DNA from 2 places in the Agromyces rhizosphaerae genome. Region 2 is predicted to be linked to the other one. Evidence: riboswitches for the same ligand, from Rfam matches in the RefSeq annotation. Region 2 holds a riboswitch; the other holds the start of a gene.

Region 1 (14,445 bases), 560 kb from region 2:
GCGACGTTGCGGGCGGTCGCGCAGGCGAGACCCGGCTCGATCGCCGACCTCGACGGCATCACGGGCATCGGCGCGAAGAAGCGAGAGTCGTACGGCGAGTCCCTGATTCGTGTGGTGGCGGAGCACGTCGGGCGCTAAGTCAACGGTCGTCCGCGTCGCAGCCTCGAGCGAAAGGCACCCCAATGCCGCAGCGCATGCCCGGCACCACACTCGTCGCAGTGATCGGACTCGGCGCAGGCATCCTGAACCTGCTCTTCGTCGTCCTCCTGAACCTCGGGGTCGTCGTCGCCGTGGAGCCGGGGTCACCCGTGGCCGCGTCGCCGGTGCCGACGCAGGCGGACGAGACCCGCGACCTCTGGATCATCCTCGGCGTGACGGCCTCGTCGATGGTCGCGGGCGTCGCCTCGATCGCGGCATCCGTGGGCCTGCTCGTCGGCGGTGGTCGCGTCCCGCGCGTGGCCCTCACGATCGCGCAGGCCCTCGCGCTCGCCGCGACGCTCGTGCTCATCGTGCGGGTGCCGACCTGGGTGCCGCCGTACGTGCTCGCCGTCGCCGCGCTGGCGGTGCTCGCGCTGCTCTGGCTCCCGCCGCGGGCGCCTGCACGCCCGCAGCCCGCGGCCGCGTAGGTGCGGATGGGATTTCCGCCGGGGCCGGGGCCGCGCTGTTGACGATCGTCGCGCCGCCCGAGCCGGCTCGCTAGGATCGGCCCCACGGCACGCGACGGGGGAGCGCAGATGGCACAGCAGTTCGGACCGAAGCGACCGCTGGGCGTCACGATCGTGGCGTTCCTCGTCTGGATCGGCGCCGCGATCGACATCGTCGCGGCGGTGCTGCTCTTCACGGCGGCATCCGATCCGGAGTTCGCGGAGCAGTTCGGCGGCACGGGCGCGCTGATCGCGGCATCCACCGTCTCGCTCCTGCTCGGGGTGATCGTGGTGGTCGCGGCGATCGGGCTGCTGCGGGGCAACCCGGTCTCGCGCATCGCCGTCACGGTGCTGGAGGCGCTCAGCGCCGTCGCGTCGATCGTCATCGGCGTGATGAACCCCGCGGGCGTCGCCGGCGAGATCCTGAGTGCACTCGTCGCAGTCGCGGCCATCACGCTGCTGTGGATGCCCGACTCGACCCGATTCTTCCGCGGCCTCGCGCCGGCAGAGCCGAACGTCGACTGACCGGAGGGCCACGTGGCGAAGCGACCCGGCGGCGTCACGTTCGTCGCAATCCTCACCTGGATCGGCGGCTTCTTCGACGTGCTCGCGGGAGCGCTGGTGCTGCTGTTCGGCACCGACCCCGACCTCGCAGCCGCGGTGAGCGGCTCGCTCACGACCGTCGCGATCCTGTCGATCCTGATCGGCGTCGTTGCGATCGCCGTCGCCGCGGGCCTGCTCAGCGGCAGCCGGGTCGCGCGCATCGTCGTGGCGATCGTGGAGGCGCTGTCGATCGCAGGGTCGGTGTGGGTGATCGTGGCGACGCCCACCGCCATCGCCGAGTACTTCAGCATCGGGTTCGCCGTGCTGATCCTCGCCCTGCTCTTCTCCCCGAAGGCGAACGCGTTCTTCCGGCGCTGAGGCGCCCGGCGGCTCGCGCTCCATGTGGGGAGCGCACAATCGCCGCAACGACGTGAGTGTCGCGCATTTGTGGCATCCGAACAGTGTGGTTGGTCCTTCCTTGTGAGAGACCTACCGTGATCCTCGAATATCCGTGCAGAGAGGACATCGCATGGCAGACACCGCCGTTCGCCCCGAGACCGACGCGCCGACCACGGTCGAGCAGCGCGAGGACGAGACCAGCTCCGACCCCCGCATCGACGTCGCCGTGCTCGGCCGACAGCTCCTCGGCACGTGGGCCGACATCCGCCTGTCGTCGCGCGAGGTCGCGAAGCAGCCCGAGGTGCAGCGCATCGACGGGCTCTCGATGGCGGAGCACCGCGAGCGCGTGCTCGGCCAGCTGCACTACCTGGTCGCGAACGGCCACGTGAATCGCGCCTTCCCGAAGGCCCTCGGGGGTCAGGACGACGCCGGCGGCAACATCGCTGCGTTCGAGGAACTCGTGCTCGCCGACCCGAGCCTGCAGATCAAGTCGGGCGTGCAGTGGGGCCTGTTCGGCGCCGCCGTGCTGCACCTCGGCACGGAGTACCACCACGAGACCTTCCTGCCGGGCATCATGACCCTCGACGTGCCGGGCGCGTTCGCGATGACCGAGACCGGGCACGGCTCCGACGTCGCCTCGATCGCGACGACCGCGACCTACGACCCCGACACCGAGGAGTTCGTCATCGACACGCCGTTCCGCGGGGCGTGGAAGGACTACCTCGGCAACGCGGCGCTGCACGGCAAGGACGCGGTCGTCTTCGCGCAGCTCATCACCAAGGGCGTGAACCACGGCGTGCACGCGTTCTACGTGCACCTGCGCGACGACGAGGGCGTGTTCCTCGACGGCATCGGCGGCGAGGACGACGGCCTGAAGGGCGGCCTGAACGGCATCGACAACGGCCGCCTGCACTTCTCGGGCGTGCGCGTGCCGCGCGTGAACCTGCTCAACCGCTACGGCGACGTGGCGGCCGACGGCACCTACTCGAGCCCGATCGAGAGCCCGGGCCGCCGGTTCTTCACCATGCTCGGCACGCTCGTGCAGGGTCGCGTCTCGCTCGACGGCGCAGCGACCACCGCGTCGGCCATGGCGCTGGCGATCGCCATCCGCTACGGCAGCGAGCGCCGCCAGTTCAACGCGGCGAGCGACACCGAGGAGGAGGTGCTCCTCGACTACCAGCGGCACCAGCGCCGCCTGCTGCCGCGCCTGGCGACCACGTACGCGCAGGTCTTCGCGCACGACGAGTTCCTCGTGAAGTTCGACGCGGTGTTCAGCGGCAAGGCCGACACCGACGATGACCGGCAAGACCTCGAGACCCTCGCTGCGGCCCTCAAGCCGCTCTCGACGTGGCACGCGCTCGACACCCTGCAGGAGGCGCGCGAGGCGTGCGGCGGCGCGGGCTTCCTCGCCGAGAACCGGCTCGTCGGCTTGCGCCAGGACCTCGACATCTACGTCACGTTCGAGGGCGACAACAACGTGCTACTGCAGCTCGTCGCCAAGCGCCTGCTCACCGACTTCTCGCGCAAGTTCGCGGGTGCCGACGCCGGAGCGCTGGCCCGCTACGTGGTCTCCCAGGCGGCGGACCGCGCGTACCACGGCAGCGGCCTGCGCCGCATCGCGCAGACCGTGAGCGACTTCGGCTCGACCGCCCGCTCGGTCAAGGACCTGCGCGACCCCGACACGCAGCGCGGCCTGCTGACCGACCGCGTGGAGACCATGGTCGAGGAGATCGCCGGCCGCCTGCGCGACGCCCGCAAGCTCCCCAAGGCGGAGTCCGCGGCCCTGTTCAACGCCAACCAGAACGAGCTGATCGAGGCGGCGCGCGCGCACGCCGAGCTGCTCCAGTGGGAGGCGTTCACGCGCGGCCTCGAGCAGACCGAGCACGCCGAGACGAAGCAGGTGCTGACCTGGCTGCGCGACCTGTTCGGCCTCGGGCTGCTCGAGCAGCACATGTCGTGGTACCTCATCCACGGCCGCCTCTCGCCGCAGCGCGCCCAGGCCGTCACGGCCTACGTCGACCGTCTGATCGCGCGCCTGCGCCCGCACGCCCTCGACCTGGTCGACGCGTTCGGCTTCGAGCCCGAGCACCTGCGCGCGAGCATCGCGACCGGCGCCGAGGCGGAGCGCCAGCACGAGGCGCGCGCCTACTTCGAGGCCCAGCGCGCCTCGGGCACCGCGCCGGTGCCGGAGAAGTCGAAGAAGTAGCGCGGTACCGACACGCAGGGCCGATCCGCTGAGCGGGTCGGCCCTCGTCGTCTGAGCCGCTCTGCGCTGCGCCCGGCCTACTCGGCGGGCGGCTTCATGAGCGCGCCCGTGGCGAGCCCGACCGCGGCGCCCGCCGCGAGCCACAGCCAGAAGCCGGTGATCAGGCTGATCACGACGCCCATGACGAGCCCCATGACGATGCCGACGATCATCTGCTTCCGGCGTGCTGCGGGTGAGGGTTGCGTGGCCACGCGTCGAGCCTAGACGAGCCCACGTGTCCGCGCATTTCCCGTCTGGCTGTATTCGAGCGAATATCACTTTAGAAATACGGGTAGAATACGCCGGCTATTCGTGAGAATTCGTCGGGCAATTCGATTCTGTTCGAGATATCCACAAATCCAGTGGGCTCAGATTTCGACGTCTTTGAGTCGCTACTCTCCGAATATGGATGACGAGATCGAAATCGAAGTCGAAGAAAACGGCATGACGCGAAGGATGTTCGTCTCGGCATCAGTGCTTGCCGCGGCCGGACTCACCGCGTTCGAGATCGGAGCGCTCGCTGAGCCTGCCGCCGCGGATGCGTGGGGAGGGTACTCCAACGGCCAGATCCCGTTGTCCGCACTGACACCAATTCCCTGGCGATCGCAGTATCTGCTCCGGTCGGATGCGGTCGTGGCGCTCTTGGCGTTGAACGAGAATTTCAGTACATCCTTTGGGTACGACTTGCCGATCAACGATGGCTATCGGGACTATGCGGGCCAGGTGGAAGCACGGAACTACTGGTGTGCCCAAGGCAACTGCAACTACGCAGCGGAACCCGGCACTTCGAATCATGGATGGGCCCTCGCGATCGACGTGGGCGTGGGGCGAACGGATTGGTCGAATCCGATCTACACGTGGCTCAAAGCAAACGGGCCGTCATTCGGGTGGGTTCACCCATCATGGGCTGAGCCGGGAGGTTATGCGCCGGAGGCGTGGCATTGGGAATACAACGGCACCTACGACGAAGCCTCGGCCTCAAGTCTTTTGGATGACGAAATGCCCCTCTCGTTCATCAACATCGAGGGCAAGGCCGGGGTGCGCAAGGGCGGCTGGTACACGATCGTCTCGCGTCCTGGTCAGAAGCCGCGTGCGGTCTTCACGGGCATCCACCCCGGTGTGAAGAAGCTCACCAACGAGACCTATATCGCCAACCTGCAGAAGTTCATCGATCGCCTGTACTGATTCGGTTCGGTCGACTCGACTCGTCCGATCACTCTCAAGCTGAAGGAGCACACATGCCAGTTTCATTCATCAATATCGAGGGCAAGGCCGGTGAGCGTAAGGGCGGCTGGTACGCGATCGTCTCGCGTCCTGGTCAGAAGCCGCGTGCGGTCTTCACGGGCATCCACCCCGGTGTGAAGAAGCTCACCAACGAGACCTATATCGCAAATCTGCAGAAATTCATCGATCGCCTGTACTGAATCGATCGCACCGCGGGTGCGATGCCAACTGAAGGAGAGAGAAATGCCTGTGTCGTTCATCAACATCGAGGGGAAGACCGGAGTCCGCAAGGGTGGCTGGTACGCGATCATCTCGCGTCCCGGTCAGAAGCCGCGCGCCGTCTTCACCGGGATCCACCCGGGTGAGAACAAGCTCACCAACGAGAACTACATCGCCAATCTGCAGAAGTTCATCGATCGCCTGTACTGATCCCGGCGACGAGGAGCGCGGCGCCGCACCCGCGGCGTCGCGCTCTGCTGTGCGCTAGAGCAGCCCGAGCGCGCGCACCGCGTCGCGCTCGGCGACGAGCTCCTCGACCGAGGCGGCGATGCGCTGGGCGGCGAACGCGTCGGGCTCGAGGCCAGGCACGACGTGCCAGGTGCCGTCGGCGCCGGTGACGGGGTACGAGCAGATGAGCCCCTCGGGCACGCCGTACTCGCCGGTCGAGACGACGGCCGCGCTCGTCCACGCGCCGTCGGTGCCGTGCACCCAGTCGCGCACGTGGTCGATCGTGGCCGAGGCGGCGGATGCCACCGAACTCGACCCGCGCACCCGGATGATCTCGGCGCCGCGCTGGGCCACGCGCGGGATGAACACGTCCGAGAGCCAGGTGCGCGCGGCATCCGGCCCCATCTCCTCGTCGAGCACCTCGGGCACCGGGCGACCGCGCACGGTCGCGTGCGACACGTCGGGGAACTGCGTGGCCGAGTGGTTGCCCCAGATGGCCACGCGCGAGATCTCGCCGACGGGCGCGTCGAGCGCCTCGGAGAGCTGCCCGAGCGCGCGGTTGTGGTCGAGCCGGGTGAGCGCGGTGAAGCGGTCGCGCGGCACGTCGGGCGCGTGCGCGGCGGCGATGAGCGCGTTGGTGTTCGCGGGGTTGCCGACCACGACGATGCGCACGTCGTCGGCCGCGCCGGCGTTGATCGCGGCACCCTGCGGGCCGAAGATGCCGCCGTTGGCCTCGAGCAGGTCGGCGCGCTCCATGCCCGGCCCGCGTGGGCGGGCGCCGACCAGCAGGCCGAGGTTCGCGCCGTCGAACGCGCGCCCCGCGTCATCCGTCACGTCGACCGAGTCGAGCAGCGGGAACGCCGCGTCCTGCAGCTCGAGCGCCGCGCCCTCGGCGGCCCCGAGGCCCTGCGGGATCTCGAGGAGCTTCAGCCGCACTGATGTGTCGGGCCCGAGCATCGCGCCCGAGGCGATGCGGAAGAGCAGCGCGTAGCCGATCTGCCCTCCGGCGCCGGTGATCGTGATGGTGACCGGTGATCCGCTCATGTGCGCGAGCCTACCCGTGCCGGCGGCGAGCCGTGACGCTCACCAGCCCATCGTGCCTGGCGCCCCCTTGAAGGGCCCCGCGACCCGGTCCGTGATCCAGCCGCCGTAGAAGCCGCCGGGCTGCGGCCGGACGCGCTCGCCGTCGACCGTGCAGCGGTCCATCCTCCCCGGGTACAGCGCGACGCGGTCGGCGAGCACCTCGAACCCCGCTGTCGGCGCCGGGTAGTTCCACGCCGCCCGCTCGGCCACCGTGCCGCCGCCGAGCACGTCGAAGTAGCGCGCCCCGCCCTTGAACTCGCAGAACGAGCTGCCCGCCGCCGGCCACAGCGCGCCCTCGGCGAACGCCGACATCGGCAGGTAGTAGGTCGGCGGGTGGCTCGTCTCGAGCACGCGCACGGTGTCGCGCGTCGAGGCGATGACCGCGCCGCCGAGCACGACCTCGACGAGCTCGCCGGAGGCGTCGATCGCGGGCGGCCGGGGGTAGTCCCAGACGGACTCCTGGCCTGGCAGCACTGCGTGGGGCGTCGGTCGCATGGGCCGAGGCTACGCCGACTCGCTGGGCGGCGGCCGCATGAGGCATCCTCGACCCCGATATCCTGAAGCATGCGCGAGATGTATCCGGAGATCGAGCCGCTCGAGACCGGGATGCTCGACGTGGGGGACGGACAGCACATCTACTGGGAGGTGTCCGGCAACCGCGACGGCAAGCCCGTGGTGTTCCTGCACGGGGGGCCGGGCGGGGGCACGAGCCCGGCGCACCGGCGCCTGTTCGACCCCGAGCGGTACCGCATCGTGCTGTTCGACCAGCGCGGGTGCGGCCTCAGCATCCCGCACGCCAGCGCGCCCGACGCCGACCTCAGCGTCAACACCACCTGGCACCTCGTCTCCGACATCGAGAAGCTGCGCGAGCACCTCAGCATCGACCGCTGGCAGGTGCTCGGCGGCTCGTGGGGCAGCGCGCTCGCCCTCGCGTACTGCGAGACGCACCCCGACCGCGTGACGGAGATCGTACTTCGGGGCGTGTTCACGCTGCGCCGATCCGAGCTCGAGTGGTTCTACGAGGGCGGCGCGTCGGCGATCTTCCCCGACCTGTGGGAGGACTTCCTCGACCAGGTGCCCGAGCGCGAGCGGCATCACATGATCGCCGCCTACGGTCGCCTGCTCGACGACCCGAACCCGAACGTGCACCAGCCGGCGGCGATCGCCTGGTCGCGCTGGGAGTCGTCGACCATCACGCTGCTGCCCCAGCTCGAGACCATCGCGAAGTTCACCGAGCCCGAGTACGCCACGGCGTTCGCGCGCATCGAGAACCACTACTTCCGTCACGGCGGCTGGTGGGAGGAGGGGCAGCTCATCCGCGACGCCGAGCGCCTGCGCGGCATCCCCGGCGTCATCGTGCAGGGCCGCTACGACATCTGCACGCCGGTGATGACCGCGTGGGACCTCCACCAGGCGTGGCCCGAGGCCGACCTGCGCATCATCCCCGACGCGGGGCACGCGTTCGACGAGCCGGGTATCCTCGACGCGATGATCGAGGCAACGGACCGGTTCGCGCGCGCGCCCGGCGAACACCGCGGATGAAGCACGTACTCCGATGGATCGCCGCGGCGGTCATGGCCCTCGTGCTGCTCGTCGTCGTGTTCGTCGCGTGGACGCAGACCGTGTTCCAGGGTGAGCGAGACGCCACTCTCGAGGCGTGGCGCAACCCCGCGATCACGATCACCTCGACCCCCGACTCGATCGTCATGGAGCCCGCCGACGGCGCCTCCGACACGGGCCTCGTCTTCATCCCGGGCGCGAAGGTCGACCCGTACGCCTACCTGCGCGTGCTCTCGGGCGTGGTCGAGGCCGGCGCCACCGTCGTGATCACCAAGCCGACCCTCAACCTCGCCTTCTTCGACGTCCGCAGCCTCGACGACTTCACGGCCGCGGCGCCGGGCGTCGACGAATGGTGGGTCGGCGGGCACTCGCTCGGCGGCGTGCGCGCCTGCATGCTCGCGGGCGAGGGCGAGTCGGATGCCGCGGGGCTCGTGCTCTTCGGCAGCTACTGCGCGAACGACCTGGCCGACTCGGGCCTCGAGGTGCTGAGCATCAGCGGCTCGAACGACGGGCTGACGACGCCCGACGACGTGACCGGCAACGCCGGCCTGCTACCCGTCGACGCGGTCTTCGTGGAGCTCGACGGCGCCAACCACGCCGACTTCGGCGACTACGGCGTGCAGCCCGGCGACGGCGAGTCGACCATGCCGCGCGAGGAGTCGCTCGCGGCGATCACCGAGGCCCTCGAGGCCGCGCTCCTCGGCACGCCCTGACGACCGGTCGGGCCCGAGGCGCTCACGTCGCCCGCTGCGCCCGCCGCCCGACCGGCACGGCGAGGATCGCGAGGCCCGCGGCCAGTACCGCGAGGCCGATCGCGGCCCCCACGGGGAGCTGCTCGCCGAGCAGGAACAGCCCGAGCAGGGTCGCGGTGAGCGGCTCGGCGAGCGTCAGCGTCGACACGGTCGCGGCAGTCAGGTGGCGCAGGCCCGCCGCGAAGAGCAGGTACGCGAGGGTCGTGGTGACCAGGCCCAGCCAGAGCCCCATCACGAGCCCGGAGGGCGTGGCGAGCCACGAGGCATCCGTCGCGAGCAGCAGCGGCAGACTCACCACCGCGGCGAGACCGAACTGCGCGCCCATCGCGCCCGAGCCCGACCACCCGCGCTCCAGCAGCCCCTTGCTGGCGAGCGCGTAGACGGCGTACGAGAGCCCGGCGCCGAGCGAGGCGGCGAGCCCGAGCGGGTCGATCGCGTGCTCGGCGTCGCCGCTCGCGAGGCCGAGGGTCGCGATGCCCGCGGTCGCGACGATCGTCGAGAGCGCCCAGCGGCCCGACGGGCGGTGCCCGCGGACCGCCCACTCGAGCAGGCCGGTGAGCACGGGCGCCGAGCCCAGCGCGACCACCGTGCCGACGGCGACGCCGTTGCGCTCGGTGCCCGCGAAGAACGCGGGCTGGTAGGCGAGCACGCCGAGCGCGCCCGCGACCACGATGGCAGCAGAGACGAGGCGCGCCCGGCGCGGGTCGGTCACGGGCGCCGACCCGGTGGGTGCATCGTCGAGCACGGGCATCTCGGGCACGAGCGGCTCGTCGTCGCGCGGCCGGCGGCGCGCGAGCACGAGGGCGATCAGCGCGAGCGCCCCGCCGCCGATGAGGATGCGTGCCGCGCCGAGGGAGAACGGATCGGCCTCCGGCCCGAGGGCCTGCGCCGTGCCGGTGGTGCCGAAGCACACGGCCGCCGCGAGCACGGCGAGGACTGCACGCATGGCGCTCAGTCTCGCACGCGCGCGCCGGGCGCCCGCACACGCGGCCGGAGCGACGAGGGGCGGGCGCCGGCCCTGGGGCATCCGCCGCCGTACCATGCCGCCGCACCGCGCGTGCACAGCGGACGCAGAGACAGCACCCGTAGGTTCGTCGCGTGACCCCAACGACCCCGGGCCCCGACCTCGACAGCGCTGCCGCTGCGTTCGACGGCGTCGACGACCAGAGCCTGCAGGCCCTGCGCACGCTGCAGGACGAGTTCGTGCGGTTCCTGCAGCGCTACAAGTTCGGCATCGACGAGATCGTGACGAAGCTGTCGATCCTGCGCGAGGACTTCGCCGCCTCCGACCGTGGCAACCCGATCGAGCACATCTCGAGCCGCCTCAAGTCGGCCGACTCGATCGTCGAGAAGATACAGCGCAAGGGCGTCGAGCCGACCTTCGACGCGATCCGCGAGCAGATCACCGACATCGCCGGCGTGCGGGTGACGTGCAGCTTCGTCTCCGACGTGTACCGCGTCTTCGACGTACTGACGAGCCAGTCCGACGTGCGCGTCGTGCGCGTGAAGGACTACATCGCGGAGCCGAAGGCGAACGGCTACCAGAGCCTGCACGCGATCATCGAGGTGCCGATCTTCCTGTCCGACGGCATCGTGCCGGTGCTCGTCGAGGTGCAGTTCCGCACCATCGCGATGGACTTCTGGGCCAGCCTCGAGCACAAGATCTACTACAAGTACGACGCGCAGGTGCCCGCCGAGCTGCTCGACGGGCTGAAGCAGGCCGCGGTCACGGCCGCGCAGCTCGACGCCGACATGGAGCGGCTGCACCACGAGGTGCACGGCGGCGAGGCCGTGCACCTGTCGGCCGCGTCCGACGAACCGGTGCCCGATGCCGCGGGCCAGGCGCTCGCCGAGGTGCAGCCGGGCGACCACGCGGTGCGCGCGCTGCACGACTACCGGCTCCGCACCCGGCGGGTCTGAGGCCGGGGACGCGGGCGATGGGGGAGATCGGCGCGGGCTACGACGAGGAGTTCCTCGGGGTCGCGGTGCCGCTGCCGCGGGTGACGGATGCCCCGCCGGGGCAGCACGTCCTGCTCGACTCGACGCACTTCGGCGTGCTGCTCGACACGTCGCGGCGGTTCGCCGCGGTCACGGGCGTGAACGTCGACGGCGCGGCCCTGCTCGACCTGCCGCGCGACGACGACTGGCGGCTCGACGACCGCGTGCCGGCCGACCAGCAGGCGGGCCCCGAGGTGTACCTGCGCAACGACCTCGACCGCGGCCACCTCGTGCGCCGGCGCGACCCGGTCTGGGGCGCGCCCGACGTGGCCGCGCAGGCGAACGCAGACACCTTCACCTACCCGAACGCGGCGCCCCAGGCGAGCGGCTTCAACCAGTCGCGCGAGCTCTGGCTCGGCCTCGAGGACCACGTGCTGGCCTTCGCCGAGACGACGGATGCCCGCATCAGCGTCTTCACCGCGCCGGTGCTGCGCCCGACCGACCCGGAGTACCGGGGCATCCGCGTGCCGCTGTCGTTCTGGAAGGTCGTGGCGTGGGTCTCGGGCGGCGCGCTCGTCTCGGCCGCGTTCCTGCTCGACCAGACGCCGCAGCTGAACGCGGACGAGCTCGCGCGGCGCATGGGCGTGGTGGGCGACCTCGACGTCGTGCCGCCGCTCGGCCCGTTCCGCACGTTCCAGGTGCCGGTGGCCGACGTCGCCGCCGTCGCGGGGGTCGACCTCGGCGACCTCGTACCGGCCGACGTGCTGGCCGCGCCCGCGCTCCGGCCCCGCCGCATCCGCCTCGAGTCGTTCGACGACGTCGTGCTCTGAGGCGATCCCGCGCGGGCGGGTCCCCGCCTCAGCCTTCGGCGGCCGCGGGCGGCAGGCCGACCGGCTGGGTCGGGGGCGGCACGAGCTGCGTCATCACGGCCGCGGCCTTCGGAGAGACGGCGTCGCGCAGTCGGTCGAAGTCGGCGGGTTGCACCTGGGCGATGAATGCGAGCAGCTCGAGGTAGCGATTGGTCGTGTGCGGAGTCGAGGGGAGGATCTCGGCGACTCGCAGAATGAAGGACTGGCGGACCGACCCGGCCTGCTCGATGAGTCCGCTCGGACGAAGGTCGGCGGCGGCGTCCTTCCCGACCAGCGCTCGGTGGATCGCGTTCATGCTGACGTCGACGTCGCGGGTGCAGAGGTAGGCAAGGCGGTCACCGGTGTAGACCGTCGCGCGCAGCCACGGCGCGACGAACGGCGCGAGCACCTGCTGGAGTCCGAGCCTCGTGACCGCAACGCGTGCGGGAACCCACCACGAGAATCGAGCGAGGAGGTGCCCGAACTCGGTGGCGAGCAGGAAACGCACCTCGCTCCGGCGGCGCTCCGAGTCGAGGTCCGCGATCGCCGAGCCGTCCAGGAGGATGGCGTTGACACCGAAGTAGGTGTAGGTGGCGGCGGCGGTCGCCTGCCCGCGCACGACGAAGACATCGACGCGACGGCGGTAGCCCAGTCGCGAGCGGACGTCGTCTATGACCTCCTGCAGCGCGGGGAACGACGCCGAGGTCACCGCAACAGCATGCGCGCGCATGCGCACCCGACCGATCTGGAAGTTGAGCCAGATGAAGAGCGCCACACCGACGATCGCGAGGAGGCCGCCAAGGACGGCGGGGCTGAATACGGCGAAGAGGCCGATCGCCAACACCACGCCGACTGCGGTCACGGCGAGGACGAACGCCGGCGCCTCGGACGGGTGCCGCGAGTCACGGAGGAGCTGCTCTGCGCGTGTCGCCTCATCATCGGTCTGCATGCTCATCACGGTTCCCCCCGATCGGCAGTGTGGCGGTCATGCTAGCCAGTGGCGTGGCCCGCACGGAACCCATCGAGCCGGGATTGGGCCGGCCCGGGCCGCACGTTGGCCGGGATGGCGACCGTCCCGGCATGTGCCGCGTGCGTGTTAGCGTGACGACCACAACCGAATACCCGCATCGTGGCGGGAGAGCCCGCCCGGTCCGCCGGGCGGCGCCGTAGGAGCAAGCCCCTCCCCGGGAATCTCTCAGGCACCCGTACCGCCACGACAGGGAACTCTGGAAAGCAGCAGGCCGAGGCCTGCTCACCGACGGGGCAAGGCGGCGCGAGTCGCGCGAATCTCTCAGGTCATCGACAGAGCGGGGAGGAACCACCCGACGCCGGCGCGGCCGGCCACGACCTGGGAGTTCCGATGACCTGTCCCGACGCTTCGGCACCCGAGCGGATGCCCCGGGCATCCGCACCCCTCATCGCCGGGTGCGCACCGTGCTGAGCGCACTCGACATGTTCTCGATCGGCATCGGCCCGTCGTCGTCGCACACGGTGGGGCCGATGCGCGCGGCGCGCCTGTTCGTCGACGGGCTCGCGGCCGACGGCCGGCTCGACGAGGTGGCCCGAGTGCGGGTCGAGCTCTACGGGTCCCTCGGCGCGACCGGCAGGGGGCACGGGTCGGACGCCGCGGTCATCCTCGGCCTGCTCGGCGAGCACCCGGAGACCGTCGACACCGCGACCGTGGGCGCGCGCGTGGCCCGGATCGCCGAGGAGGGCGCGCTCCGTCTCGGCGGCATCCGTGAGATCGTGTTCCGCCCCGCCGAGGACGTCGTGCTCCACCTGCGGAAGCGCCTGCCCGGCCACCCGAACGGCATGACGTTCGAGGCGTTCGACGCTCGGGGGGCGAGCGTGCGCGCGACCACCTCCTACTCGGTCGGCGGCGGGTTCGTGGCCGACGATCTCAACGGGCATCCGGCCGTCGTCGAACAGCGCGTGGAGCTCGCGTTCCCGTTCGCGACCGCGGCGGAGCTGCTCGAGCACTGCCGCCGCGAGCGGATCGACATCGCCGATGTCATGCTCGCGAACGAGCACGCGTGGCGCCCGGAGGCCGAGACGCGCGCCGAGCTGCTGCGCGTCTGGCGGGTCATGCGCGAGTGCGTCGACAACGGCTGCACGAGCGACGAGGAGCTGCTGCCCGGCTCGCTGCGGGTGCGGCGGCGCGCGCCCGGCCTGTTCCGGAAGCTGGACGCCGCGGCCGACGACGTCGACGCCATGCGCGCCATGGACTGGGTCAACCTCTACGCGCTCGCCGTGAACGAGGAGAACGCCGCCGGCGGTCGCGTCGTCACCGCCCCCACGAACGGCGCCGCGGGCATCGTGCCGGCCGTGCTGCACTACGCCGACCGGTTCGTGCGCGACCTCGACGACGACGCGGTCGTGCGGTTCCTCCTGACCGCGGCCGCGATCGGCATCCTGTTCAAGCGCAACGCCTCGATCTCGGGCGCGGAGGTCGGCTGCCAGGGCGAGGTCGGCTCGGCGTGCTCGATGGCCGCGGCGGGGCTGTGCGCGCTGCTCGGGGGCACGCCGGAGCAGGTCGAGAACGCCGCCGAGATCGGCATCGAGCACCACTTGGGGCTCACCTGCGATCCGATCGGCGGGCTCGTGCAGATCCCCTGCATCGAACGCAACGCGATCGCGAGCAGCAAGGCCATCAACGCCGCCCGCATCGCGATGCACGGCGACGGCACGCATCACGTGTCGCTCGACCAGGCCGTCACCACGATGCGCGAGACCGGCGCCGACATGAAGCGCAAGTACAAGGA
Region 2 (14,445 bases):
GCGTGGTCGTCGAGGCGGTGTCCACCTTCCCCGCACCGGCGGGCGCCGACCAGGTGGCGCTGCTGCGCCAGTGGGGCGTGCTCACGCTCCGGGGCCGCATGCTCGCGGTCATCGACGTGTCCGGTTCGATGCTCGACCCGGCCGGCAACGGCCTGCGCCGCATCGACATCTTCCAGCAGGCCGCGCTCGGCGCCATGCAGAAGTTCTCGGGCGAGGTGCAGATGGGCGTCTGGGCGTTCTCGACCGCGCGCAACGGCGACCTCGACTACGAGGAGCTCGCGCCGATCGGGCCGCTGGCGGACGCCGCGCACCTGCAGCAGATCGCCGGCATCATCGCCTCGCTGCCCGAGCGGCTCGGCGGCGCAACCGGCCTCTACGACACGACGCTCGCGGCGGTGCAGCGGGTGACCGAGACCTACGACCCCGATCGCATCAACTCGGTGCTGCTCATCACCGACGGCGTCAACGAGGACGCGAACGGCATCGACCTCGACACGCTGCTCGCCGAGCTCGAGGAGCTGCAGGACCCGCTCCGCCCCGTGCCGGTGATCATGATCGGGTTCGGCCCCGACACCGACTTCGACGCGATGAACCGCATCGCGAAGGCCACGGGCGGTGCCGCCTACTCGGCGACCGAGCCGGAGGACCTCGGCGACGTGCTCGTCACCGCGCTGTCGCAGCGCACCTGCCGTCCCGACTGCGGCTGAACGCCGGCCGGGCGGTGCCGATCAGCTCGGCACCCGCTCAGTGCCCGACGACGGCCGCGGGCGTGTCCGCCGGGCGGCGCACCAGCGCCGAGCCGACGATCGCGAACAGCGAGAGGATCGCACCCACGAGGAACGCGGCCCGCACGCCGCCGGCCGCCGCGGCGGCATCCGCCATCTCCGGCCGCAGCGCGGCGGTCTGCGCGGCGAGGATCGTCACGAACAGGGCCGTGCCCGCGGCGCCCGCGACCTGCTGCACGGTGCCCACGATGGCGCTGCCGTGCGAGTACAGGCGAGGCTCGACCGAGGCGAGCGCGGCCGTGAACAGCGGCGTGAACATGAACGCGAGGCCGAGGCTCAGCATCACGTGGGCGGCCAGCACGGTCCAGGCCGGCGTCGTCTCGGTGGCGAACACCGCGAGGAACCACATGACCGCGCTCACCACGATGCTGCCCGGCACGAGCAGCGGGGTCGGCCCGACCCGGTCGAACAACCGGCCGACGGTCGGCGCCGCGAGGCCCATCACGAGCCCGCCCGGCAGCAGCAGGAGCCCCGCCTGGAGCGCGTCGAGGCCGATGACGTTCTGCATGTAGATCGGCAGCAGGATGATCGTGCCGAAGAGCGTCAGCATCATGATCGCCATGAGGCCGATCGAGATCGAGAAGTTGCGCGAGCGGAAGGTGCGCAGGTCGAGCAGCGCCCGGTCGCTGCGCTGCAGCCGCAGCTGGCGCAGGATGAACGCCGCGAGGCCGACCGCGCCGACCGCGAGCGAGATCCACATGACCATCGCGCTGCCGCCCGCCTCGCCGCCGGACTCGGCGGCGCCGCCGATCTGGCTGAAGCCGAACACGATGCCGCCGAAGCCGAACGCCGAGAGCACGACCGAGAACACGTCGATCGGCACGACACGGGGCTCGGTGACGTTCTCGACGCGGCGGATGCCGATGACGAGCATCGTGACCGCGATCGGCAGCACGATCCAGAACATCCACCGCCACGAGAGGTAGTTGAGGATCAGGCCCGAGATCGTCGGTCCGATCGCCGGGGCGACCGAGATCACCGTCGAGACGCGGCCCATGATGCGCCCGCGGTCCTTGGGCGCGACGAGGTTCATGAGCGTCGTCATGAGCAGCGGCATCATGATCGCCGTGCCGGTCGCCTGCACGACGCGTGCGCCGAGCAGCACCTCGTAGCCGGGCGCGAGCGCGGCGATGAGCGTGCCGGCCGAGAACAGGCTCATGGCCGCGATGAAGACCGGCCGGGTGTGGAAGCGCTGCAGCAGGAAGCCGGTGATCGGGATCACGACCGCCATCGTGAGCATGAACGCCGTCGTGAGCCACTGCGCGGCCTGCACCGTGACGCCGAGGTCGGACTGCAGGTGCGGGATCGCGACGCTCATGATCGTCTCGTTGAGGATCACGACGAACGACGCCGAGAGCAGCAGCCAGATGACGCGCGAGTCCCGCGCGGCCCTGTCCGCGTCGACTGCAGCGGTGGAGCCCGTCGCGGCGGCAGGGGTGGATCGGGTGGAGCGGTCGGTCACGTACGGTTCCTCACTGCGGACGCTGGAGCGCGTCCGGGGTCGGCATGGAGATACTGCCGGGCAACCGCCGAGGGGCGGAGAGTATTCCCGGTCGAGTGGTGCGATCTGCGCTCCGTCACGCAGCGAGAGCCGGCCGAGGGCCGGCGTGCGGCGGGGGCCATCTCGATGGCGGCCGCCGGTCAGGAAGCCACGATACCGCCCACCGCCGACACTGCAGGGGCCACGGATGCCGCTGCGGCGGCCACCTCCTCGGCGCTCGCGTCGCGGCCGAGCGTGAACCGCACGGCGGTCTGCGCGACCTCGGCGGGCAGTCCGATCGCGGTGAGCACGTGCGACGGCTCGTCGCTCCCCGCCGCGCAGGCGGACCCGCTCGAGCCGACGACCCCGCGCTGCTCGAGCTCGAGCAGCACCGCCTCGCCGCTCGTGCCCGGGAAGACGAACGACGCCGTGCCCGGCAGCCGGTGCACCGCGTCGCCCGTGAGCCCGGCCGACGGCACGTCGGCGAGCACGCGGGCGATGAGCGCATCGCGCGCGGCCGCGACCCGCGCGGCGGCCTCCTCGCGCTCGGCCTCGGCCAGGCGCAGTGCGGTCGCGAGCGCGACGGCGCCGGCCACGTTCTCGGTGCCCGAACGCCTGCCCCGTTCCTGGCCGCCGCCGTGCAGCACCGGCTCCAGGGGCATCCGCCCTCGTGCCGCCAGCACGCCGGAGCCCTTCGGCGCGCCGACCTTGTGGCCCGAGAGCGAGAGCGCGTCGACGCCGAGCGCGCCGAGGTCGAGCGGCAGCCATCCGGCGGCCTGCACCGCGTCGGTGTGGATCGGCACGCCGCGCGCGTGCGCGACCGCCGCGAGCTCGGCGATGGGCTGGACCGTGCCGATCTCGTTGTTCGCCAGTTGCACGCTCACGAGCGTCGTGTCGTCGCGCAGCACCGCGGCGAGCTCGTCGGGGGAGACCCGGCCGCCGGCGTCGACCCCGAGCATCGTCACCTCGAAGCCGTGCACGCGGGCCAGGAAGTCGACCGACTCGAGCACCGCCTCGTGCTCGATGGGGGTCGTGACCACGTGCCGGCCGCGCGGGGCGCCGAGCGCGATGCCCTTGATCGCCAGGTTGTCGGCCTCGGTGCCGCCCGAGGTGAAGGTGACCGCGCCGGGACGGCAGCCGAGCACGCGCGCCACCTCGGCCCGCGCGTCGGCCAGCGCCGCCGCGGCGGCCTCGCCGACCCGATGGTGGCTCGACGGGTTGCCGAAGTCGCCGGTCAGGTAGGGCCACATCGCCTCGAGCGCCTCGCGGCGCACCGGGGTCGTGGCGGCGTGGTCGAGGTAGATCACGGTCCGCCGACCACCACGTCGAGCCCGAGGTCGAGCGAACGCACGCTGTGCGTGAGCGCGCCGACCGAGATGACGTCCACCCCCGTCTCGGCGATCGCGCCGACGGTGTCGAGGTTCACGCCGCCGCTGGCCTCGACCACGGCACGCCCGTCGACGAGCGCGACGCCCGTGCGCAGGTCGTCGAGCCCGAAGTTGTCGAGCATGATCGTGTCCACGCCCGCGGCCAGCACGGGCTCGACCTGGTCGAGCCGGTCGACCTCGACCTCGAGGTGCGCCGTGTGCGGCATCCGCTCGCGCACCGCCAGCAGGGCGTCGGTCACGCTCGAGCCGTCGGCCGTGAGCACGGCGAGGTGGTTGTCCTTGGCCATGACCGCGTCCGACAGCGAGAAGCGGTGGTTGCGGCCGCCGCCGTCGCGCACCGCCTGGCGCTCGAGCACGCGCAGTCCGGGCGTGGTCTTGCGCGTGTCGACGATGCGGGCGCGGGTGCCGGCGACGGCGTCGACGTAGCGGGCCGTGAGGGTCGCGATGCCCGACATGCGCTGGGTGAAGTTCAGGCCGATGCGCTCGGCGCGCAGCACGGCCCGTGCGGGGCCGGCGACGCTCGCGAGCCGGTCGCCGGCGTTGAAGCGCGCGCCGTCGGGCACGACCTGCTCGACCGCGATGCGCGGGTCGACGAGGCGGAACGCGGCCGCGAACACCGCGCCGCCGCTCATGACGCCCGGCTCGCGGGCGACGAGGTCGGCGCGGGCCTGCGCGGTCGCGGGGATGAGCGTCTCGGAGGTGAGGTCGCCCCAGGGAGCGTCCTCGTCGAGCGCGGCCTGCACGATGCGGTCGAGCTGGGCGGGGGTGAGGGCGGTCATGCGGCCTCCGGGAGCGCGCCGAGCGCGGGATCGCGTTCGGGGTGGTCGAGTCGGTGGTGCGCGCCGCGCGACTCGCGGCGGGCGAGCGCGGCGTCGACGGTGAGGCGGGCGAGCAGCAGGAGGTTCGCGTCCTCGATCGCCTCGACCGCGGGCGCCGGCTCCGCCGGTTGCGCGAGAGCCCAGTCGTCGAGCAGGGCGGATGCCCCGGCGAGGCCGTCGCCGGAGCGCTCGAGGCCGGCGCGGGTCCACATGAGGTCCTGCAGCGCGGCGCGGGTGAACGGGCCGGCGGCGCTCGACCGCGGGGCGGCGCCCTCGGTGCGGAGCTGCGCCCGGCTCGCCGCGTGCGCGTGCGGGAACGGCTCGCCGAGCACCCGTCCCGCACGGTCGGCGAACACCGCCGCCTCGAGCAGCGAGTTCGATGCGAGCCGGTTGGCGCCGTGCACGCCCGTGCGCGCGCACTCGCCGATCGCGAACAGGCCCGGCACGCTCGTGCGGCCCCACAGGTCGGTCGCGATGCCGCCCATCGCGTAGTGGGCCGCGGGCGTGACCGGCACGGGCTCGCGCGACCAGTCGTACCCGGCGGCGCGCGTGGCCGCGTCGATGCCGGGGAACCGGCGCGCGAGGAAGGCCGCGCCGAGCGCGGTCGCGTCCAGGGTCGCCGGCGCGTCCCCGTGGCGGCGCATGGCGGCGGCGACCTCGCGGGCGACGACGTCGCGCGGGGCCAGCTCGGCGAGCGGATGCCGCGACGGCATGAAGCGCTCGCCCGAGGCATCCCGCAGCACCGCGCCCTCGCCGCGCACGGCCTCCGAGATCAGCGGCGTGCCGGGGGCCGCGAGCGCCGTCGGGTGGAACTGCGTGAACTCGAGGTCGTCGACCCGCGCGCCGGCGCGCCACGCGGCGGCCACCCCGTCGCCGGTCGCGACCGCCGGGTTCGTGGTGCGGCCGTAGAGCTGCCCGGTACCGCCCGTCGCGAGCACCACGGCGTCGGCCGGCCGGTCGACGTACTGCCCGCCGATGAGCAGCCGCACGCCGCAGGCGCGGCCGCGGCAGGTCAGCACGTCGGCGAGCATGGCGTGCTCGACCAGCTCGACGGCGCGCGAGCGCACGGTCGCGACGAGCGCGCGCTGGATCTCGGCGCCGGTCGCGTCGCCGCCCGCGTGCACGACGCGTGCCCGCGAGTGCGCCGCCTCCAGGCCGCGCGCGAGGCCCGACTCGTCGCGGTCGAACGCGGCGCCGAAGCGGATCAGGTCGCGGACGCGCGCCGGACCCTCCTCGCACAGCACGCGCACCGCCGCGGGGTCGCAGTGGCCCGCGCCCGCGCGGAGCGTGTCGCGCACGTGCGCGTCGACCGAGTCGTCCGCGAACAGGGCTGCGGCGATGCCGCCCTGCGCGTGGCGCGTGCTGCCCTCGTCGAGCGTTCCCTTCGTGACGACGGTCACGCGGTGGCCCGCGTCGGCGGCGCGCACGGCGGCGAGCAGGCCCGCGAGCCCGCTGCCGACGACCACGACGGCGGCCATGTCAGTCCGTCGGCTCGGCGGCGGGCGCAGCGGCGGGCGAGGCGATCGCGTCGGAGACGCGCGTGCCCGCCTTCGCGACGGCGCCGGCGGGCGGCTTGGCCGCCAGCATCCGCTCGAGTGCCACCCGGGCGTGGCCCGCCACCTCGTCGGGCACGGTGATGGGGTTCACCGTGCGCCCCTCGACGAGCTCCTCGAGCACCCACGCGAGGTACCCGGGGTGGATGCGGTACATGGTCGAGCACGGGCACACCACTGGGTCGAGGCAGAAGATCTCGTGCTCGGGGTGCTCTGCGGCGAGACGCTGCACGAGGTTGATCTCGGTGCCGATCGCGAAGCTCGAACCGGCCGGCGCCGCCTGGATCGCCTTCACGATGAAGTCGGTCGAGCCGTAACCGTCGGCGGCGTCGACCACCGGCATCGGGCACTCGGGGTGCACGATGACCTGCACGCCCGGGTGCTCGGCGCGCGCGGTCTCGATCTGGTCGACGGTGAAGCGCTTGTGCACCGAGCAGAAGCCGTGCCAGAGGATGACGCGGGCATCCTGCAGCTCGTCCTCGGTCGAGCCGCCGAGCGGCTTGCGCGGGTTCCACATCGGCATCTGCTCGAGGGGCACGCCCATCGCCTTCGCCGTGTTGCGGCCGAGGTGCTGGTCGGGGAAGAACAGCACGCGCTGCCCGCGCTCGAACGCCCACTCGAGCACCGTCTCGGCGTTCGACGAGGTGCAGACGATGCCGCCGCGCTCGCCGCAGAAGCCCTTGAGCGCCGCCGACGAGTTCATGTACGTGACCGGGATGACCGGCACGCGGCCGTCGGCGTCGGGCTCGGTGCCGTAGACCTCCTCGAGCTGCTCCCAGCACTCCATGACCGAGTCGAGGTCGGCCATGTCGGCCATCGAGCAGCCGGCGGCGAGGTTCGGCAGGATGACGTCCTGTTCGGGCGTCGACAGCATGTCGGCGGTCTCGGCCATGAAGTGCACGCCGCAGAACACGATCGCCTCGGCCTCGGGCTTCGCCTTGGCGGCGTTCGCGAGCTGGAACGAGTCGCCCACGAAGTCGGCGTGGCGCACGACCTCGTCGCGCTGGTAGAAGTGGCCGAGCACGACGACCCGGTCGCCGAGCGTGGCCTTCGCGGCCTCGATGCGCTCGTGCAGCTCGTCCTGCGAGGCGGCGCGGTACGACTCGGGCAGGTCGCCCTGGCGGGGCGAGCCGGTCGGAATGACGTCGCCCATCGACGATCCCGGGCCGTAGCCGATCGGGCCGCGGTCGAACTCCCACGGTCCCTTCGCGAGCTCGGGCGTGCAGGTCTCGCCGGCCGTCGCGCCGGTCTGGATGAGCCGGATGCTGCGGTCGACGGATGCCGCGCGGCGGACCTGTGCCTCGTCGCGGGCGGGGGGCGTTGCGATGGTCATGCTCTCATCCTCGGGTGGGGCAGGATCGGGTCGGTCTCGCCCCGATCGGGGTGCGCGCCGTTGCCGAGCGCGCGGGTTCTGGCGAGCGGCCCGGCGTCGGCCAGGTCGATCGAGGCGTCGTAGCGGTAGAGCTTCGGCGGCCGGTGCGGGGTGCCCGACAGGCGCTCGCCGGTGTCGACGAGCGTGCCGGACGCTTCCATCGTGCGACGGAAGTTGGCGGGGTCGAGCCGGCGCTGCAGCACGGCCTCGTGCACCTCGCGCAGCTGCGCGAGGGTGAAGGTGTCGCCGAGGAACGCGTGCGCGATGCGCGCGTACTCCATCTTCGTGCGGAGGCGCCAGAGCGCGTACTCGACGATGCGGTTGTGGTCGAAGGCGAGCCGGCCGAGCGCATCGGCGGCGCACCAGCGCACGTTCTCGTCGGTCGTGGCGCGCTCGGCCTCGTCCGACTGCACGAGCGCCCAGTACACGACCGACACGACGCGGCCGCCGGGGGAACGCCCCAGGGCGCCGAACGTGTAGAGCTGCTCGAGGTACTTCGGCGCGAGGCCGGTCGTCTCGCCGAGCGTCCTGGCCGCGGCATCCGACAGCTCCTCGTCGTCGGGCAGCCAGCCGCCGGGCAGGGCCCAGTCGTCGAGATAGGGGTCGCGGGTGCGGCGCACGAGGGGAATCCAGAGCGAGGGCAGGCCGGATGCCTCGTCGCGGCGCAGCGCGAAGATCACCGTTGACACGGCGAGGCGCGCGTCGTGCGTGGGCACGGGCTCCACCGGCATCCGCTCACCCCCTAAATGTCACTCTGACTCGAAGCTCCCAGCCATCTTAGTGTCACCCTGACCCGAACACAAAACCGTGCCCGCGAACTTCCAGACCCGTCAATTCCCTGCACTCTGGCGAGCCAGACCGCAGTTTCCTGACGGGTCTTGCGCGTCGGGTCACGTAGGTGGCTCGAGACCCGTCAGAAAACTACGCTCCCAGCGGGGAGAGCGCAGTTTCTTGACGGGTCTCAGCGGGGCGGGAACGAGATCGGCTGAGTCTCTGGGTATTCAGGTGCGGGACATGCGGAGTCTGCGTTCGATTCGCTCCACCGTGTCGCGGGAGGCCGTCGTCGTGAGCGTCGCGTCAACGTCGTCCGAGGTCAGGCGGATCATGTGCCAGCCTGCGTCCTGGAGCCGTTCGATGCGTCGGATGTCACGACGGAAGCGTTCGCGCTCGCGATGCGAGTCGCCCTCGTACTCCACTCCGAGAAGGTCGTCCGGGTACGCGAGGTCGATCTCGGCGATGAGCTCGCCCTTCTCGTCGACGACTGGGTGGTTCAGCACCGGCTCCGGCAATCCTGCACGGCAGAGCATGAGCCGAGCTTCGGTCTCCTTCGGTGAACGGGCGCCCGCGCGCACGTCGACGAGTGCATCGCGGGCGCGAGCCGCTCCGCGAAGGCGCGGCGTTCGCTCGATCGAACGCTGGAGCGCCTCGTCTTCGGTGAGGGCAGGGAGATCGCCGTAGGACCCGCGGGGCGACACCAAGTAGTCGCCGACCGCGATGAGCTCGTCGACGGAGAGCATCCCGGCGAGGTGGCGCCAGGTGGTCGGAGCATCCGTCACTGGCAGACCATCGACCTCGATGACCTTGGTGCATCGGCTCGACAGCTCGTGCCCGACGACCCCGCGAGTGCGGGGCCCGCGCCACTTCCCGACGCTCGAGACGTGGACACGCGGGTCTCGTTCCAGCCTGCGGGGGAGAGGACAGCCCAAGAGCAGTGCGGCCGTGGTGTGGCTGAAGCACTGGCCCTCGGCGAGTCGCACCTGATAGGCCGACGCGAGCGGTGGTGCGTCTTGGGCGGACCGAACCCCGTGGAACGGAGCCACGATGTCGGATGCGGCGAGCCGCCGATGCCCGACGCCGTGCTGCGCGGCATCCCCAGTCGTGAATGACACGCGGGACACGAGATCGGCGGGGAGTCGGCTCGGACTTCGCATGCGGACACGGTCTTCCAACGAGCCGGACTTCGGCGGTGCCGCATGCGCTCACCCCCCGAGTGAGTGCCCGTTCGCACCTGTGGAGGACCAATGCCCGGGTCGCCGATACAAGACCCGTCAAGAACCTGCGTTCTCAGCGCTGGGAGCGCAGGCTCTTGACGGGTCTCGAGGCCACGGGGACGGGTCGTGCGCGAGACCCGTCAAGAAACTGCGCCATGAGGCGCGAGAGTGCAGGAGATTGACGGGTCTGGGGCCGGACTGGGATCAAGCGGCGCGCAGGCGGGGATTCGCGGGTTCGATTGGTAGGCTGTGCGCACAATCGCATATCGGGCCATCGACGCGTTGCGGGAGAGCCGGCTGGGCCGGCACCGAAGGAGCAAGCCTCCCCGCCAATCTCTCAGGTCACAGACCGCAGCGAGCAGGCCGCTCTGAAAAGCGGATGCCACGAGCATCCCGCCCACGGTGAAAGCGACCCCACGGGTCGTGAAACTCTCAGGCAGATGACAGAGGGGGAGTTCTCGACCGCGGCGACTGCCGCGCGCGCCGTGCGACGACAGGAGAACTCCGTGACCGAACGCCTGAGCCCCCTCGATGCGATCCACCGCGCCGCCGGCGCGACCTTCACCGACTTCGCGGGCTGGCAGATGCCGGTGCGCTACTCGTCCGACCTGGCCGAGCACAAGGCGGTCCGCACGGCGGCCGGCCTGTTCGACCTCTCGCACATGGGCGAGATCGTGGTCGTCGGCCCCGAGGCCGACCGCGCGCTCGACTACGCGCTCGCCGGGAAGCTCTCGGCCAGCGCCGAGGGCCAGGCGAAGTACACCCTGCTGCTCGCTCGCCACGGCGGCGTGATCGACGACCTCGTCGTCTACCGCACCGGCGCCGACCGCTACCTCGTCGTCGCCAACGCGGCCAACGTCGCCCACGTCGCCGACGAGCTGCGCGCCCGCACCGCCCCGTTCGACTGCGAGGTGTTCGACGAGTCCGACGACATGGCGCTGATCGCCGTGCAGGGCCCCAAGGCGCTCGATATCCTCACGAGTACCGCCGGATTCGGCATCCAGGGCGACGGCAACGACCACGACGACTTCGTGGATGCCGTGAGCGGCATGAAGTACTACCGCGCCGTCGCGGCCGAGTTCGCCGAGCAGCCGGTGCTGGTCGCCCGCACCGGCTACACCGGCGAGGACGGCTTCGAGCTCTACGTCTCGCCCGACCAGGCGCCCGCCCTCTGGGAGGCGCTCGCCGAGGCGGGCGAGGCGCACGGACTCGTTCCGGCGGGCCTCGCGAGCCGCGACACGCTCCGCCTCGAGGCGGGCATGCCGCTGTACGGCCACGAGCTCACGCGCGACACCTTCCCGGCCCAGGCGGGCCTCGGCCGCGTGGTCGCGCTCGGCAAGGAGGTCGACTTCGTCGGCCGCGCCGCGAGCGAGGAGGGGCCGGCGGCGGATGCCCCGGTGCTGGTCGGACTCGCGAGCGAGGGCCGACGCGCGGGCCGCGCCGGGTACGCGCTCTTCGACGGCGAGGGGGCGGATGCCTCCGAGGCCGGCGTGATCACGAGCGGCGCGCTGTCGCCCACGCTGGGCCACCCGATCGCCATGGCCTACGTCGCCCCGCGCCACGCGGCGACGGGCACCACCCTGTACGTCGACGTGCGCGGCACGCGCATCGCCGCGTCCGTCGTCGACCTGCCGTTCTACCGCCGCGAGAAGTAATCCCGCCGCCCACCGGCATCCGCCGCCCGCCAGCCACCACGAACCGCACCGCACGAGCACCGCGAACCACCACCCGAGGGGAACCCCATGACCGACCTGAACGACCTGAAGTACACCAGCGACCACGAGTGGGTGCTGATCGACGAGGACCCCGCCGAGGGTGTCGACGCCGGCGGCGTGGTGGTGGGCATCACCGCGTACGCGGCCGACAAGCTCGGCGACGTCGTCTTCCTCGAGCTGCCCGAGGTGGGCACCGCCGTGGCCGCCGGTGAGGTCGTCGGCGAGATCGAGTCGACGAAGTCGGTGGGCGAGCTGATCTCGCCGGTCGACGGCACGGTCACCGAGGTCAACGAGCGTGCGGTCGAGGAGCCCGAGCTGCTCAACAGCGACCCGTTCGGCGACGGCTGGCTGATCAAGGTCACGGTCGCGGAGGTCCCCGCCGACCTGCTGAGCCTCGAGCAGTACCGCGAGGTCACGGGCGAGTGAGCGACACGTACGACCTCGACGCCTTCGGGCGCCGGCACATCGGCACCACCCGCGACGACCAGCGCCTCATGCTGGCGACGCTCGGCTACGACTCGCTCGACGCGCTCGTCGACGCGGCCGTGCCGAGCGCGATCCAGATGCGCGAGGTCATCTCGTCGTCCATCCCCGAGGCGGCCACGGAGCGCCAGGCGCTCGCCGAGCTGCGCGCGCTCGCCGACGAGAACACCGAGCGCACGTCCATGATCGGCCTCGGCTACTTCGGCACCATCACCCCGGCCGTGATCCAGCGCAACGTGCTCGAGAACCCGTCGTGGTACACGGCCTACACGCCGTACCAGCCGGAGATCTCGCAGGGTCGCCTCGAGGCGATGCTCAACTTCCAGACCATGGTCGCCGACCTCACCGGGCTCGACACGGCGAACGCGTCGATGCTCGACGAGGGCACGGCGGTGGTCGAGGGGATGCTGCTGGCCCGACGCGCATCGAAGGCGAAGACGAGCCGCTTCGTGGTCGACGCCGACGCGCTGCCGCAGACCCTCGCGCTGCTGCGCTCGCGCGCCGAGGCCGTGGGCATCGAGCTCGCGGAGCTGCCGCTCGCCGAGACCGACGCGGCCGAGCTGGGGGAGTGCTTCGGCGTGTTCGTGCAGTACCCCGGGGCATCCGGTCGCATCTGGGACCCGTCGGCCGTGTTCGAGGCCGTGCACGCGGGCGGCGGGCTCGCCGTCGCCGCGGCGGACCTCCTCGCCACGACGCTGGTCACCCCGCCCGGCGAGCTCGGCGCGGACGTCGCCGTCGGCACCTCGCAGCGCTTCGGCGTGCCGATGGGCTTCGGCGGGCCGCACGCCGGCTTCATGGCCGTGCGGAAGGGCCTCGAACGACAGCTGCCCGGCCGGCTCGTGGGGGTGTCGCAGGATGCCGCGGGGCATCCGGCCTACCGCCTCAGCCTCCAGGCGCGCGAGCAGCACATCCGCCGCGAGAAGGCCACGTCGAACATCTGCACCGCGCAGGTGCTGCTCGCCGTGATGGCCTCGATGTACGCGGTGTACCACGGCCCGCGCGGACTGCGCGCGATCGCCGCCCGCACCGCCGGCATGGCGCACCTGCTCGCCGGGTGGCTGTCCGACCTCGGCCAGACGGTCGTGCACGACGCTTACTTCGACACGATCCGCGTGGTCGTGCCCGGCACCGCCGACCGCGTCGTCGAGCGCGCCCGCGAGCTCGGAGTGCACCTCTGGGCCGCCGACGAGGCGACCGTGCAGGTGTCGGTCGACGAGACCACCACGTTCGACGAGCTGCACCTCGTGACGCGCGCCTTCGGCGGGCCCGAGGAGCGGGGCGACGCCGCGCTCGGCGCCACCGCGATCCCCGACGCCCTCGGCCGCACCACCGCTTACCTCGAGCACCCGGTGTTCAACACGCACCACTCCGAGACGGCGATGATGCGGTACCTGAAGCTGCTCGGCGACCGCGACTACGCGCTCGACCGCGGCATGATCCCGCTCGGCTCGTGCACCATGAAGCTCAACGCGGCCACCGAGATGCAGGCCGTGACCTGGCCGGAGTTCGCCAACCTGCATCCGTTCGCCCCCGAGGCCGACGTGGTCGGCTCGCTCGCGCTCATCGAGCAGCTCGAGTCGTGGCTCGCCGAGGTGACCGGGTACGACACCGTCTCGCTGCAGCCGAACGCGGGCAGCCAGGGCGAGCTCGCGGGCCTGCTCGCGATCCGCGGCTACCACCGCGCGAACGGCGAGGCCGAGCGCACGGTGTGCCTCATCCCGCAGAGCGCGCACGGCACCAACGCGGCATCCGCCGTGCTCGCCGGCATGCGCGTGGTGGTCGTGGCCTGCGACGACCGCGGCAACGTCGACCTCGACGACCTGCGCGCGAAGATCGACGCCAACGCGGCCGAGATCGCGGCGCTCATGATCACCTACCCGTCGACGCACGGCGTCTACGAGCACGACGTGATGGACATCACGCAGGCCGTGCACGACGCCGGCGGCCAGGTCTACGTCGACGGCGCGAACCTGAACGCACTGCTCGGCACCGCCCGGTTCGGCGACTTCGGCGGCGACGTCTCGCACCTGAACCTGCACAAGACGTTCTGCATCCCGCACGGCGGCGGCGGCCCCGGCGTCGGCCCGGTCGCGGCGAAGGCGCACCTCGCGCCCTACCTGCCCGGCCACCCGATGGCCCAGCGCGCCGACCACCGCGAGCTCGTCCACGGCGGCGGCCCGGTCTCGGCGGCGCCCTACGGCAGCCCGTCGATCCTGCCGATCTCGTGGGCGTACATCCGCATGATGGGCTCCGAGGGGCTGCGCGAGGCGACGGCCGCCGCGGTGCTCGCCGCGAACTACGTCGCGGAGCGCCTGCGCGAGCACTTCCCGGTGCTGTACACGGGCGACAACGGGCTGGTCGCGCACGAGTGCATCCTCGACGTGCGCCCGCTCACCCAGGCGACCGGCGTCACGGTCGACGACGTGGCGAAGCGCCTGATCGACTACGGGTTCCACGCGCCGACCATGTCGTTCCCCGTCGCGGGCACGCTCATGGTCGAGCCGACCGAGTCGGAGGACCTGGCGGAGCTCGAACGCTTCGTCGAGGCGATGATCGCGATCAAGGCCGAGGCCGACGCGGTGGGCCGGGGCGAGTTCCCCGCCGACGACAACCCGCTGCGCAACGCCCCGCACACGGCCGAGTCGATCGCGGTCGGCGAGTGGACGCACCCGTACACCCGCGAGCAGGCGGTCTTCCCGGTGCACTCGCTCGTGCGCACGAAGTACTGGCCGCCGGTGCGCCGCGTCGACCAGGCCTACGGCGACCGCAACCTCGTCTGCGCGTGCCCGCCCGTGGAGGCGTTCGCGTAGGGGCCGAGCGGATGCCTCGGGCGGGCCGCCTCAGTGCCGGCTCGCCCGCG

Evidence for each region. Region 2 has a riboswitch for glycine ahead of gcvT (glycine cleavage system aminomethyltransferase GcvT). Riboswitches for the same ligand answer to the same signal wherever they lie in the genome.
Region 1: linked by a shared signal. The riboswitch ahead of QMG39_RS10450 (L-serine ammonia-lyase) and the one ahead of gcvT (glycine cleavage system aminomethyltransferase GcvT) in region 2 are both predicted to bind glycine.

Annotation. Positions count from the first base shown of each region.
Region 1 covers NZ_BSDP01000001.1:2,217,882-2,232,326, forward strand. The annotation lists gene recQ (DNA helicase RecQ) at 1-138, shown strand, start outside; gene QMG39_RS10370 (hypothetical protein) at 183-626, shown strand; gene QMG39_RS10375 (hypothetical protein) at 735-1,169, shown strand; gene QMG39_RS10380 (DUF7144 family membrane protein) at 1,182-1,565, shown strand; gene QMG39_RS10385 (acyl-CoA dehydrogenase family protein) at 1,717-3,792, shown strand; gene QMG39_RS10390 (HPP family protein) at 3,870-4,043, opposite strand; gene QMG39_RS10395 (M15 family metallopeptidase) at 4,237-5,016, shown strand; gene QMG39_RS10400 (hypothetical protein) at 5,070-5,255, shown strand; gene QMG39_RS10405 (hypothetical protein) at 5,299-5,484, shown strand; gene QMG39_RS10410 (malate dehydrogenase) at 5,539-6,546, opposite strand; gene QMG39_RS10415 (DUF427 domain-containing protein) at 6,586-7,080, opposite strand; gene pip (prolyl aminopeptidase) at 7,150-8,127, shown strand; gene QMG39_RS10425 (alpha/beta hydrolase) at 8,124-8,858, shown strand; gene QMG39_RS10430 (DMT family transporter) at 8,881-9,843, opposite strand; gene QMG39_RS10435 (GTP pyrophosphokinase) at 9,996-10,817, shown strand; gene QMG39_RS10440 (DNA/RNA non-specific endonuclease) at 10,835-11,665, shown strand; gene QMG39_RS10445 (M48 family metalloprotease) at 11,694-12,632, opposite strand; glycine riboswitch at 12,807-12,904, shown strand; glycine riboswitch at 12,908-12,991, shown strand; gene QMG39_RS10450 (L-serine ammonia-lyase) at 13,136-14,445, shown strand, end outside.
Region 2 covers NZ_BSDP01000001.1:2,780,630-2,795,074, forward strand. The annotation lists gene QMG39_RS13155 (VWA domain-containing protein) at 1-707, shown strand, start outside; gene QMG39_RS13160 (DHA2 family efflux MFS transporter permease subunit) at 745-2,247, opposite strand; gene QMG39_RS13165 (cysteine desulfurase family protein) at 2,427-3,572, opposite strand; gene nadC (carboxylating nicotinate-nucleotide diphosphorylase) at 3,569-4,432, opposite strand; gene nadB (L-aspartate oxidase) at 4,429-5,949, opposite strand; gene nadA (quinolinate synthase NadA) at 5,951-7,357, opposite strand; gene QMG39_RS13185 (NUDIX hydrolase) at 7,354-8,127, opposite strand; gene QMG39_RS13190 (putative endonuclease domain-containing protein) at 8,398-8,952, opposite strand; glycine riboswitch at 9,663-9,749, shown strand; glycine riboswitch at 9,751-9,841, shown strand; gene gcvT (glycine cleavage system aminomethyltransferase GcvT) at 9,894-11,042, shown strand; gene gcvH (glycine cleavage system protein GcvH) at 11,130-11,528, shown strand; gene gcvP (aminomethyl-transferring glycine dehydrogenase) at 11,597-14,395, shown strand; gene QMG39_RS13210 (ATP-binding protein) at 14,426-14,445, opposite strand, start outside.